One region of the Methylomonas rapida genome, then DNA from elsewhere that is predicted to be linked to it. Evidence: riboswitches for the same ligand, from Rfam matches in the RefSeq annotation. Region 1 holds a riboswitch; each other region holds the start of a gene.

What was found. Region 1 has a riboswitch for cyclic di-GMP ahead of NM686_RS11600 (hypothetical protein). Riboswitches for the same ligand answer to the same signal wherever they lie in the genome.
Region 2: linked by a shared signal. The riboswitch ahead of NM686_RS04505 (hypothetical protein) and the one ahead of NM686_RS11600 (hypothetical protein) in region 1 are both predicted to bind cyclic di-GMP.
Region 3: linked by a shared signal. The riboswitch ahead of NM686_RS04785 (hypothetical protein) and the one ahead of NM686_RS11600 (hypothetical protein) in region 1 are both predicted to bind cyclic di-GMP.

What each region holds. Positions count from the first base shown of each region.
Region 1 is NZ_CP113517.1:2,449,551-2,453,897, reverse strand. Features, by position in the region: gene NM686_RS11610 (sodium ion-translocating decarboxylase subunit beta) at 1-780, shown strand, start outside; gene NM686_RS11605 (cupin domain-containing protein) at 858-1,148, shown strand; cyclic di-GMP riboswitch class I at 1,600-1,680, shown strand; gene NM686_RS11600 (hypothetical protein) at 1,749-2,570, shown strand; gene NM686_RS11595 (hypothetical protein) at 2,545-2,832, opposite strand; gene NM686_RS11590 (transposase) at 3,361-3,537, opposite strand; gene NM686_RS11585 (REP-associated tyrosine transposase) at 3,601-4,083, shown strand; gene NM686_RS11580 (SulP family inorganic anion transporter) at 4,258-4,347, opposite strand, start outside.
Region 2 is NZ_CP113517.1:941,782-946,128, forward strand. Features, by position in the region: gene NM686_RS04500 (TonB-dependent receptor) at 1-1,271, opposite strand, end outside; cyclic di-GMP riboswitch class I at 1,681-1,761, shown strand; gene NM686_RS04505 (hypothetical protein) at 1,837-2,724, shown strand; gene waaA (lipid IV(A) 3-deoxy-D-manno-octulosonic acid transferase) at 3,126-4,347, shown strand, end outside.
Region 3 is NZ_CP113517.1:1,004,415-1,008,761, reverse strand. Features, by position in the region: gene NM686_RS04795 (fused MFS/spermidine synthase) at 1-814, opposite strand, end outside; gene NM686_RS04790 (VPLPA-CTERM sorting domain-containing protein) at 1,006-1,812, opposite strand; gene NM686_RS04785 (hypothetical protein) at 1,878-2,618, opposite strand; cyclic di-GMP riboswitch class I at 2,713-2,792, opposite strand; gene NM686_RS04780 (hypothetical protein) at 3,099-3,362, shown strand; gene NM686_RS04775 (PilZ domain-containing protein) at 3,442-3,813, opposite strand; gene NM686_RS04770 (FHA domain-containing protein) at 3,819-4,347, opposite strand, start outside.

The sequences.
Region 1 (4,347 bases):
ACGCTGTTCGGCGCATTGGCATTGAATGGTGTGCCGGGCATGTCCTTCGATTTGAAACAAGCGGCGGCGATTGCGATCATCGGGGGCGCGGATGGTCCGACGGCGATTTATGTGGCCTCCAAATTGGCTCCGGAATTATTGGGTGCGATTGCCGTGGCCGCTTATTCGTACATGGCCCTGGTACCGTTGATTCAGCCGCCCATCATGCGGGCCTTGACCACAGAAGACGAACGTAAAATCGAAATGCAGCAACTGCGTACCGTCAGTCAAACCGAAAAAATCGTGTTTCCGCTGATGCTGGTTACGTTGACGGCGTTTTTGCTGCCATCTGCCGCGCCCTTGGTAGGCATGTTTTGTCTGGGTAATTTGATGAACGCCTCTGGCGTGGTGGATAGGCTCAGCAAAACCGCGCAGAATGAGCTGATCAATATCGTGACGATATTCCTGGGACTTTCCGTGGGTTCTAAACTGAGTGCCGAGGCTTTTTTGAAACTGGAAACTCTGGGCATTCTGGGACTGGGTGCGATTGCTTTTTCAATCGGTACTGCGAGTGGCGTATTGATGGCCAAAGTGATGAACCGCTTTAGCAGCACGCCCATCAATCCCTTGATCGGCGCCGCGGGAGTATCCGCTGTGCCAATGGCCGCACGGGTAGCCAATAAAGTCGGCCAGGAAAGTAATCCCTACAACTTTTTGTTGATGCACGCGATGGGGCCTAATGTGGCCGGCGTGATCGGCTCGGCCGTGGCGGCAGGTGTTTTGCTGAGTTTGGTGCGCTGATATTGGACAGTTTCGGCGAGACTGGGCCAGCAAAATGCTAGAATATCGCCTTATTTTCACTTGAATAGATTTGAGACATGACAGAAATCAAAATTGAACACAACCCCAGCGAAGAACGTTTACAGGAACTGGGCGTCTCCAACTGGGACATTTGGGAAAAAGAAGTTTCCAAATTCCCGATCGATTTCGACGAAACCGAATGCGCCTACGTGCTGGATGGCGAAATCCTGGTTACCCCAGCGGGAGGAGAGCCAGTACGTATTGTGCCGGGCGACTTGGTGGTATTTCCGGCCGGTCTCGATAGCCAATGGGAAGTCGTTAAACCGCTGCGCAAACATTACAGCTACGATTTCCCCAACGGCATTTAAGCCATAGTTATCTCTTGGTGCTACGATACCCGCCTTGCTGCGGGTATCTTCAGAGCCATCGAAGATAAAATCGCTCATCCATGCGGATTAGTGCATAAGGCATGGATTGAACTAACAAAGACATCTTCGGGCGGTTTTGCATCCAGCAAAGCCGCCATTTATAACGATTGTATACATGCCCCGTTGTCATTTTCGCCATAGAGGCGCAATCACGGTATGCAGGTTCCTGTTTTCCCATACAACGCTCGCCGAATGCTCATAGCCGCCAAATAAAATACTCTGCTCAATGGCTGTGGCCGAACAATTTCTGCTCGCTAGGAACTGCCTGAGTGTTCGTGGTTTCTCATCTTTCGATGATTAACTGTATCAATAAGGCAGATAATCTTTCTAAAAAATACTGACTTAAAAACTTGGTTGCAAGCACATAGCCCAGATGTTATATAGCGAAAAAATTCACCTTCGCTAAACCTATCCGTAAGGTAGGGACAGAAAGTCACGGATCCTCCAGAAATAGGAAAGCCGTACTGCCGAGAGAGACAGCGTAAAAGTCTCATCTCGCGGTTCGGCTTTTTTATGTCCAAAATATCAAAGGGGAGTGCCATGGCAACACATGCGAAATTTTTCCGGAACACAGTGAATGCGTTTTTTTGTTTGGCATTTTTTTGCGCCGGACAGGTACAAGCCGCATTTGTGGCTGCTTCCAGCAACATGGCGATCAACAACCTAAGATTTGCCTTGAGCGATACCAGCGCACAACTGCAGTGGACTGATGTCTGGTACGGTGATGTCAGAGCGCATGCGGCGGATTCCGACAGCGTTCCTGATAATGACAGCAATTCTTTATTTGGCAATGATGGCTCAATCCAGGCAATTGCAAACACAGCCCATGTCAGCTCCTTGGCTGACTATACTGTGGAAAATGGCACTCAAATTGGCCTTGATCCAAACGCCGGCATAACCGGCACGACGCATTCCGATCTTCACTTGGAACGCAAATACATGCAGGCCGATGGCTTTGCGGTGTCTGCCTTTGACAATTTCTTCACGATCACCAATCCCAATGCGACCGAAACCAGTGTATGGGTCGATTTTTTATTGGATTATCAAGGCAGTATTTTGGGAACGGCTGATGCTGAAGGCTTCTTTGTCGACATCACCCACATCGCTACCCTCAGACTATTTGACATCAACGGACTGTTGTCCTTTGATCAATTCCAGGATTCAATCTCTGGTACTAACACGACCATCCTGCACGAAAATCAAGGTACCTTAAGGGTTTCGTTCCTGCTCGATTACAACAAGACCTATCAAATCAGCGCGGAAGCAGACTCCGAAATATACGGCTATACGGTACCCACGCCGGCGACACTGCCCTTAATTTTATTGGGAGTAACCATCATGCGCCGTTTTCACAGGTGTTAGGCAAATTATCAATTCCGTCTGACAACAAATCCTTACCCCAACGGCAAGCAGGCGAAAGCCTAAAGGAGTTCATCATGAACCAAACTGCCCGGATTTTCTTCTTTGTAGCCACTTTTTTCACTGCCTTGGTTTTGCTTTCCAGTCCCGTCGAAGCCAAATTCATCGGTGCCAAACGGGTTTTCTGCATAACAGGCGCCACAGGTTTCACGTGTTCAGCAAAATCATGCTCAGATTGCCCTGAACAATGCAGTTCTGATGGCACAAGCCTCAACGGCCCCAGTAGTGAATGCTCAACGAACAGTTTCGTTTCTAATACCGAAGGGCTCTTTGGTGAAACCTACCCTGTCCTGACGACATCCAGTACTAACGAAGAAGGCTTGTCTCTATCCCTGCGTTATGCCAGCAACAATGCCAACGGCGAAAGCGCATCCCTGGACACCGTATTGGGCTTTGGTTGGAGTCACTCCTACAACATCTTTCTGTTCACCCAAGGCAGCGATGTATTCAAAATGAGTCCGGGCGGGATCGTCACCAAATATCAACGCTCGGGCAGGAGCGGTTCACTTTCATCCATTTCCGGCACACAGCAAACCGTCATCCAAAATTCCGACGGTTCGATCGATATTACCAATCGGCAGGGCGGCACAAGCTTCCACTTCGAAAAAATTCCCGGTAATCCGCTAAGAATCGCTGCCGTTGAGCCTTGGATGCTGAAATCCATCACTGACCGCAATAACAATAAAACAGAACTCTCTTACCAAAACGGCTTATTGGCCCTGGTGACCGATGCCTATGGCCGACAGTTCTTATCGTCGAGTGCTGTGTGGCTCATCCAGGTTTTTAAGGTGTGCACGCTGAGATTCAATTCATCAGCGATGGCTTGTATGCTGCGATTGCCTCGGCTATAGACTTTGGCCAAGGCTTGTTCTTTGAATTCATCAGAATAACGGGTTTTTGAATACTTCATGTTTAAATCTCAAATTTCATACAGTCTGAAAATTTGAGGCGACAACTATTCTGACGCAGGGGGATAGCAACCGAACTCAACAGCGGCACCTATTATTTGACGCTAACCGTCCAACGCTGGTATTACCTGTTCGATCGCTTCAACCGCTGGCAAATATTGGCGGATTCGTTGCGCTATTGCCAGCAGCAAAAGGGTTTAGAGCTCAATGGCTACGTGTTCATGCTGAATCATTTGCATCTGATCGTGACCTCGCCGGATGTAGCTGGTTTTCTGCGCGACTTCAAACGCTTTACCTCGAAGAAACTCAAGGAAAATATCGAGACCCATGAGTCGCGGGTTTTGGAGTTGTTTATCGACGAATCAGGAAAATACCATTTCTGGCATGATACCAATGCGCCAAAGAAAATCGAGAATCCGGCGTTTTATCTGCAGAAACTGAACTACATCCACGAAAACCCGGTTCGCAAAGGCTATGTCGAGCGACCCGAGTATTGGCGGTGGTCGTCCGCGAATTCGTCATCGGCACTGGTTGTGTCGTTTTTATGATCGTTCTTCTTTATGCCAAGACGATCGCTATGGTTCACACTGAGCGGTTTTGGTTGCAATTCTTGCACCGCACGAAGTTGGTAACCCCGTCCCGACATTTCGGCCTTTTTTCAAGCTTAGCCAAAACGTTCGAGGCGGGTTGAATAACCCGCCCCGCTGAGGTGTGATTGCTTTTTATAGCGCTCTATCTATTTCCCGAGGATATTTAATCCGGGCAGCCAGCTCATGTCCCGCATAGGCTATGTGATTATCTAGCCCGTGAAT
Region 2 (4,347 bases), 1.5 Mb from region 1:
ACAGGGCCGGCGTCAAAAGATTCCACGGCAAACACGCCGTAACTCTGCACGTCCGAGCGCGGCACGATGTTTTCCACCAATGGGCCTTCATGTTCGCCATCGTGCTCGTCATGTTCATCATGATCTTCTTCCTCGTGCGCGTGATCATCCTCATGCTCATCGTGGTGGTGCGTGTGGTAATGCAGGCCTTGAAAATCGCTGGATTGCGCCTGAAAGCCGACCACGCCACGGAACGGCCCGATGTCTTGATGTTCGAGCTCGATGCGGCCTTCGTAGGTTTTATTGGTAAACAGCGCGCCCATTTCGCCATTGGCGATTTCGGTGTGCTGGTAATCGGTATAGCCCAGCCGGGTGCGTAGGGCTTTGGCGAATTTAAACGGGTTATCCAGTTCGCTCTTGAAATCGTATTTATTCTGCCGCATGGCGATTTGCACGATTTCTTCGCCGGTACCATCCGGGGCAATGCCGTAGTTGTTGTTGATGTTGTTGATGGACGCGCCGGCAAAGCCGAAATCATCGATCCAGGATAAACCGGCCGAGCCGCTGATGGCTTCGGCGCCGGTGTTCTCCAGATAACCTTCGGGATTGTCGACGATTTCCAGCGACGGATCGGTAATGGCCACTTTGGCGGTATCGATCGCCCGGCCGCCGATATCCAGATTGTCGCGATGGCGGTAAAAACCGTCCAGGTGGTAGGCCAGGTTGCCTTGGCCGCCGTCGATTCTCAGCGCAGTGCTGGTTTCGTCGCTGGTGGAGTCGAAACGCTGTTCCAACGCGCCGCCCAAGGCTTTATCGGGCATCTGGCCTGGAATGCGGCTATCGATGACATTCACCACGCCACCGATGGCGCCGCTTCCGTACAATAGCGTCGCCGGCCCGCGCAACACCTCGATACGGTCGGCCAATAGGGGCTCGACGCTGGTGGCATGGTCCGGGCTGATCGCGGACATGTCGTTGGCGCCGATGCCATTGTTCAGTACCCGTACGCGAGGCCCGGCCTGTCCACGAATCACCGGCGTACCGACACCGGGGCCGAACGACTGGCTGCTGATGCCCAGTTCGTTTTTAAGTGTCTCGCCGATGCTGTGGCCGGTTTTCATGCGCAACTCGTCGCCGCTCAAAACCGTTACCGGTGCGGCGCTTTCCGAGAGTTTCACTGCTAAAGGAGCCGTAACGATCACCGATTCCAGTTCCAGGTCTGGCGCAAGAGCTTGATCGGCGAGGATGGTGACGGGATGAAGTGATAGCAGAAAGACGGTAGCTCTTCTCATGGGAAGTGAAGCAAACAGTGATTGGGATGTTATATTGTAACACATTACTGTCTTTAGGTTAGGCATTATGTGTGTCGCCGAAAGTTTGGCTGTCAGTTTGTGTGGGATGTGGGTGGATGGCGCTGGTCTTCGTCACAAAGTGAGCGATTTCACACAATAAACTGAGTGGAATCACCTAATTCTGCCAAAAAGCCCGTTTGGTCGATGATTCTGATGCGGGGTATTCCAGGGTTTTCATGATTGGCATCGCTTTTGCTAAATTATGATTGCAGCTGACAGACATGGATTACAACGTTGTACGCCTGGACATCGTCGGGAGCTGGTAATCAGAATGAATAAAAGGTGCCCATCGTTTTTGTGCTGGCCTGATTGGGACGAGTTTAAGGCTGTGTCAAAAAATATTGGGGCTTTATGTTTTTGCCACCCCCGTCGTGAGGCGGGCTCGGAAAACCACGGATCTTGCGCCTAACAAGATGGCCGGGTTGCTCTCTCGGAGTTGAGAGGTGCGAGTGTGTTCGCCTGCTTGGGGATGCACGTTTAAACAAAAGTTAGGAAAGGAAAAATTATGACTAAAACAAAATTGGCATTGGCAATTGCGGGCGCGGTTCTTTCTGCAAGTGCTTCAACGGCTTCCGCGCATGTGATGTACAACACTTTCACGACAGTCGCTGCGACTCAGACCGACGGTTGGACGCGTGTTTACGATGGTACTGACGCTGATGCCGTCGCTACAGGCCCTGAAAGTCAAGGTAACAAAGGTTCGCTGGTGCCTTGGTTGGGTACTTCAGGTGGTGCGCTGCCTTTTGGCTACACTGGAAGCTCTCATCTGAACTGGGCGGCAACCATTCACGGCGCCGGAGATAGCCTGGAAGTATCTTCAGCCAATGCCTTGGAACATTATGGTTTTGCCGCGGAAATCGATACAGGTGGTGGTGCGTGGAATGATAATGGGACGGACAAGGATGGAAATCTAACAACGACCGGTCCAACTGGCTGGAAGCATCAAACGGATATAGGTTTAATTAAATCTCTGGTCACCCAAAACGTCACGTTGAATCTTTCAACGGTGAATGGCTTATTTAGCCGCTTTGGCGTCACGGTATTCGAAGGCATGGACACCAACACAGGCAACTATAGCCATCACGGCGCCTGGAATAATGCGTCGAATCCTTTCACTAAAGACAATCCATTCGGCACCACCGGTCTGACCAATATCGGTTACTCCGATAACGTCGATTCAATAAACGGATATACCTTTTTGGCGGAAGCCGGCAAAGTGTATTCGATCTACTTGGGTGGGGTTGGTTTCTCGCGCTGGAATTCCGGTGTTGATGGATATGCGTTAAGCATTACCTCTGCGCCGGTGCCGGTTCCGGGGGCCGTCTGGTTATTCGGTAGCGCGATCGCCGGTCTGGTCGGCTTCGGTCGTCGCAAAACAGCCGTTGCTGCATAAAATGTTTTAAAAGTCGCTGAAAATCCGTTGAGTTTTTCAGTGCAGGGAAATTTAGGATAGGTCAGGATGACTGCCACGGATGGCTTCTTTATTGATTTACTCGTTTAATTGGCACGCGAGAATCGCTTGGCCGCGCCAAGTGTTCGCGGATTTATTCCCCCTCCGTTAGTCCTGAGCAATCTTTGCTTTTTTCAAAGACTATTCGTAATGACATTTCTTCGGTATTAAGGCGGTCAAACGTCATTGCGGTCGGGTCACCAATACCCCCTAACCACCGTTATCCCTATTCGACTTGGCGGCAAAATTCAAGCAATCAGTCCCATTTGTGTCGCGTGATATGGCATGATTACACGCAAAATGGCCGTTGAGGTACTGTCGGCCCAGGCTTAAGTTACGAGAACATGCGACATATCTATACGTTAATTTTTTACTGTGCTTTGCCTTTTGTTTTGTTGCGGCTGTATTGGCGAGGCGTCAAGGCAGTGGATTATCGCCGGCGCTGGCGTGAGCGTCTGGGGTTTTATGCGTCAACGCCGGTAAGGAATGTGGTTTGGTTTCATTGCGTTTCGGTGGGAGAGGCCGAGGCCGCATTTTCGTTGATCGGTTTGCTGCAATCGGAGCATCCTGGTCAACGCTTTTTGGTCACGACTACGACCCCCACGGGTTCGGCTAGAGTACGCGCGGTTCTGGCGGATCGAGTTGAACATGTGTATCTGCCCTATGATTTGCCTGCGGTTCTAGTGCGTTTTTTTGCGCATTTTCGTCCCAAAATGGCTATCTTCATGGAAAAGGAAATCTGGCCCAATTTATTTGCGATGTGCGCCGAGCAGGAAGTTCCGCTGTTTGTGATCAATGCGCGTTTGTCGGCGCGTTCTGCGCCTGCTTATCAAAAGATCTCCTGGTTGATTAAGCCCGCCCTGGCGTGTGTTGATCAAATCGCCACGCAAACCGAAGAAGACAAGAGGCGATTCATCGAGATAGGCGCGATGCCTGAGCGGGTAACGGTGCTGGGCAACCTCAAGTTCGATCTGGCGATAGACGATAGCTTGCTTGCGGCTGGCCGGGCAATGCGACGGCAGCTTTTCGCTGGCCGCTTTGTCTGGATTGCGGCCAGTACCCATCACGGCGAGGAGTCGCTATTATTGCCGGTTTATCAACGGTTAAAGCAGCGTATTCCCGAGTTGCTGTTGCTGATTGCGCCAAGGCATCCGGAGCGGTTCCGGCAGGTAGAGCAATTATGCGCGGATCAGGGGCTTGATGCCGTAATGCGCAGTGAGTCGCTGCCTGTTTCCGAGGTTACCGATGTTTACATCGCCGATAGCATGGGCGAATTGAAAATGCTCTATGCGGCGGCCGATGTGGCCTTTGTGGGCGGTAGTCTGGTGCCTGTCGGAGGGCACAATGTGCTGGAGCCCGCCTTAGCCGGGGTGCCGATTTTGTTTGGCCCCGAGATGTTCAATTTCAAGGAGATTGCGCAACGTCTCTTGGCCGAACAAGGGGCTTTGCAATGTGACGAGCCGATGGTGCTTGCCGAGGCTGTCTTGCGGATAAGGGGTGATGAGGATTTTAGAAACAAAATGGCCGCCAAGGCCAAGGCTTTTGTGTTGCGCAATCAAGGCGCCA
Region 3 (4,347 bases), 1.4 Mb from region 1:
GCAGGCGCGTGCCATTTTGCGGATTGTCCACCACCCTGACCCAGCCATAATTGCTTTCCGCTTGATGCATGACCTTGAAACCGCTGTCCGTTAGTCTGGAAGTCGCGTAACCCTTGGCACTGAGCAAGCCGGCGACCAGGGCGATGAATAGCAACGGAATTATCGTCGAAATGCGGGCAAAGCCGGATTTGTCCTTTATCATCAGGGCAATGGCCCAAAATGCCAGCACCCAGCCGAGCGTGAAAATGATGGTTCTGCTGCCAAACGCCGGCAGCAAAAAGAAACCGAGCATCAAGGTAGACAGCACGCTGCCCACGGTGCTGATGGCGTAAACGGAGCCCACCGTACTGCCGACATCGTCCAGTGTTTCGGTCGCCAGTTTGATGACAAAGGGCCCCACCATCGCCAAGGCCGTCAACGGCAGGAAAAATAACAACATGGCGCTGGCAAATGCGCCAGCCCGCATCCCCAGTGGATTGGTCAGGTTCAAGATGGGCCCGCTAAGGAAGGGAATCAAACTCGTCGCGCAAGCCGCCAATAGGATCACGTGCGCCAAACGAAGGCTTGGGTATCGGTCCGCCAGAAAACCGCCGAGATAATAGCCCAAAGCCAAGGCAATCATTGTGACCGAAATCAGCGCAGACCAGACATATAGGCTGGCGCCGTAAAAAGGCGCAATGATTCGGGTACCCAAAAGTTCCAGAATCATCACGGCGCCACCGCTGAGGGTGACAGTAAGCCATAGAAAAACCTTGCTTGGCGCCGCGTCGAGACGAGACAAACTTGCGGGATGATGATTGTTGTTTTTGGCCATAGGATTCAAAAAGTTCAATTTTGGATAGTCAATTTTTACCCATAAAAAACCCCGAACCGGCTCCATTCCGTGATTCGGGGTCGTCTGCCTCCTGGCAAGGTCAATCCATTAACATCCCTGCGTTCTAAATCATCCTGTTCAAAACGTGTTGCCCATTTCCCTCAGGCTGTCCATTTTCCTTGAGATTTCGATCAAGCCGCACGTTTACGCCGGTTGATGCCCGCCACGCCAGCCAACGCGCTGCCGAACAACCAGACGGCGCCAGGAACGGGAACCGGCGCGGCAGTGGCAACCGAGAACGTATATTGGCGCGAAGCCGGTGATTGGCCCATGCAGCTCGAATCGTTATCCGGGCATACGCCGCCCAAGCCAATCAGATAGTAACCCGCCTTCAAGCCAAACAGATTCAAGGTTGCCGCGCTCGCCGACGCACTTGCGGCGCCACCGCTCAAAAAAGGCGAATTGGTGTTCCAGGCGCCGCCATGGGCGACATCATCGAGATCACCATTCTTAAAGGAAAGGCCGTTTTGCGCATAACCGACCCAGCCATCGTGTCCATCGACGATATTACCGATGTCATTATTCGTGGTCACGCCACCGTCATTGCGACCGCGCACCTGATTGTATTCATGGAAGCCACCGCCTTCTGCGATGGCGCTGGTACCGCTGGTCCAAATGCTAAACCCCCCGGTATTTAGAGGCTGGTTAGTCCCTCTAGAAGTCAAACTGAATCCGACATTGAACGTGTTTCCAGCGGCTATGTCCGCCTGCGTACCAACCTGTAATTTGAACCAGTCGGCTGTATGCACCCAGCCCATATTGCTTTTGGCTTGAATATCCGACCAGGATTTGTAAGGCGTCGCATCATCGCGCGAGATCGTGTCGCCGGTGAAAACGCCCAACGATACGGCGGTAAAGGCGCTGGCCTGGGTGGATACGGAGATTGCGGCCACGCCCAAGATCCCGATAATGGCTTTATTTAGTCGTTTCTTTGTCATCAAGAATTCCTCTGATTTTCAGTACATAAGGCCTTGGCTGCAAAACCAAGGCCCGCGAGATGCCGTTAAGCCGCAACCACTGCTTTACGACGACCGCAGCCGATCAATCCGGCCATCGCGCTGCCGAACAACCATACCGCACCCGGAACAGGGACCGGCGCCATACTGGCTTGGATACCATATGTGCCAGAGTGAGCACCGCTAGCTGGATCGATGGCGCCACCGGCCGTGATGGTATAGCTGCCCGCGGTCAGAAAAATGGTCAGGCTTTCGGCGTTTGTCAGGCTGTTGTTGACGGCTTGCAAAAATTCCAGCGTGCCCGATTGACCCGAGTTGTTATACAGCGTCATGTCGCCATTCGCATTCCAGCCGCCTTGCTTACCTTGCGCGGCGAAATCGATCCATAACTCGCCTGTAGCGCTGTTCGTGGCGCCTTCATACGTCGAAGCAGGCAACAAGCCTTTGTACAAGCTGAAACCCACGTCGGTGAGCGCGGCAACCGTGCTATAGGTAGGCGTGCTAGCGTTTGGCAAACCCGCGGCAGTCAAATTGGCATAAGTGCCTTGCCCCAGGCCTGTAACATCGATTTTCACTTGTTGATCGGTCGCCAGGGTAAAGCTAAAAAACGCGCCATGGTGGCTATCGCCCCAATCAGCTTCCGCGGCATCAGCCCAACCGACATTGCTGGTCACTGAACGTTGGAATGGACTTAAAACACTCAAGTCACGATAGGACACGTGAGCGAATGCCTGGCTGCCGCATAGCAAGCTAGCCAGGGCCAGTAACGACATAACGATTTTTTTCATAATTTCCTCTTTATACTGTTGACAAGATAAGTAAACAGTAATGTTCAAGACAAGGTATAGCCCTAACCTCCATCTTGACCTCCCCATCACTAAAGGAGGCGACCCGGCTATCTCATTTCCTTGAGACCCGTGGCTTTCCGACCCCGCCTCGCGCCGGGTGTGGCCAGGCTGACCTTAGCTCTACCAAACAATCTGATGCGATATTTTTGGCCAAAACGCTCACAACAAACTCAACCCAATATTTTGGAGACAGCTTTCATGCCAAAACCCACTAAAGCACTAGGTTTCAAAAAATTACATCATTCGGTAATATTCTTAAAATGTTTTTTCGCGAATAGAATTATGGGAAATCACGCAGTTTTCAGGCCAAATGCCTCAATCTCGATCGCGGACTTCCAGGCCATGGCCGGCCAAATTGCGCCTTTGTAAAATGGGCGCAATAATTGCTTGATCAACTCAATCTATTACGGAGAATTTTGCATGCAAAAAACCAAGGACATGCCAATTTGGGTATTTCTGGCATTTTCGAGTATCGAGACGCGAAGAGGCGCGCTGATTTTGCTCTGGAGCAGCATCGTCTTCAGCTTTTATTGCATCCCCTGGAGTCATTATTTCAATGACAGCCAATGGATAAACAAACTGTTTTTGATGGATGATTGGGAGTGGTTTGCCATGATGCTGCCAATGACACTGTGGTATTGGCTAAGCCTGAGGTGGCTGGATAGAAAACAGGCCTGGATTTAATGCCCGCGCACCAGTAAAGACTACCAGTCCCGCGGTTGCAGAACCTCAAAACCTGAAAACAGGGCGCCGTCGAAGAAAGTTACCAGCCGCCCAGCGCGCTCAACTCACGCTCCAGCAACGCGCTATCCCCCAGATTGAGTTCCACCAGCCGGCGTAGATTGGTGATGCTGTCGATGTCGATATCGTCACATTTGAAACCGGCCAGCGTGCCAGAACCGTGAGCAAAAGTCAGTTTCATGCGTATGGATGCTTCGTCGGAGAGGTTCAGTATCAGCATGCAAGGCGTCGTCGCCGAACCCGGCCAAGGCTTTTCCAGATTCAATAGACAGCCTTTCAGTGAAATATCGACAATCCGGCAAGGTAGCGTGAACTCATCGTTCAGCAACGATGCCTCGGCGTCATAAAAGATGCGCTGGAAATGCCTTTTCTCGCCGTCTGTTTTTGCCGTCACCCGAATCACTCCAGGAAAAACTGCATCGGCGTTTTGTCCACCTCGATCACGTCATTGTTTCGCAGCAACGCCGTTCGCTCGCCCAATGGCTCCCTATTCAGCCGCAGTCCGTCGTGGCCCTGCAAGGCCGACACATAATAACCATCCTTACGCCGGGCAATGACTATCACGCCGGCGCCTTCGTGCCCGAGGCGCGTCATGGCCTTTTTCAGCGTAAGAATGCGACCGATATGAGGTCCATCCATCACTTGCAGCTTGCCTTCCTGCTGCCTTGCGCCCGCTTCGAGCTTCTCGTTCAAAAACTCCAGGTCAGGGTCCTGGGAAGACGCGGCTTGAGGCGATTCGACCGGCTGATGAAAAAATTCGGTCGCGTTGTAAACGATGTAATGCTTGCCGACATTGATGACGTCGTTGTTTTGCAGATTCCATTCCTTGGAAGGTTGATTATTGACCAGTAGCGGAAATTTTTCGTTGAGTTGCTTGATGACGCACTTGCCGTCCTTGATGACCGCCACGGCGTGGGCAGGCGCCACC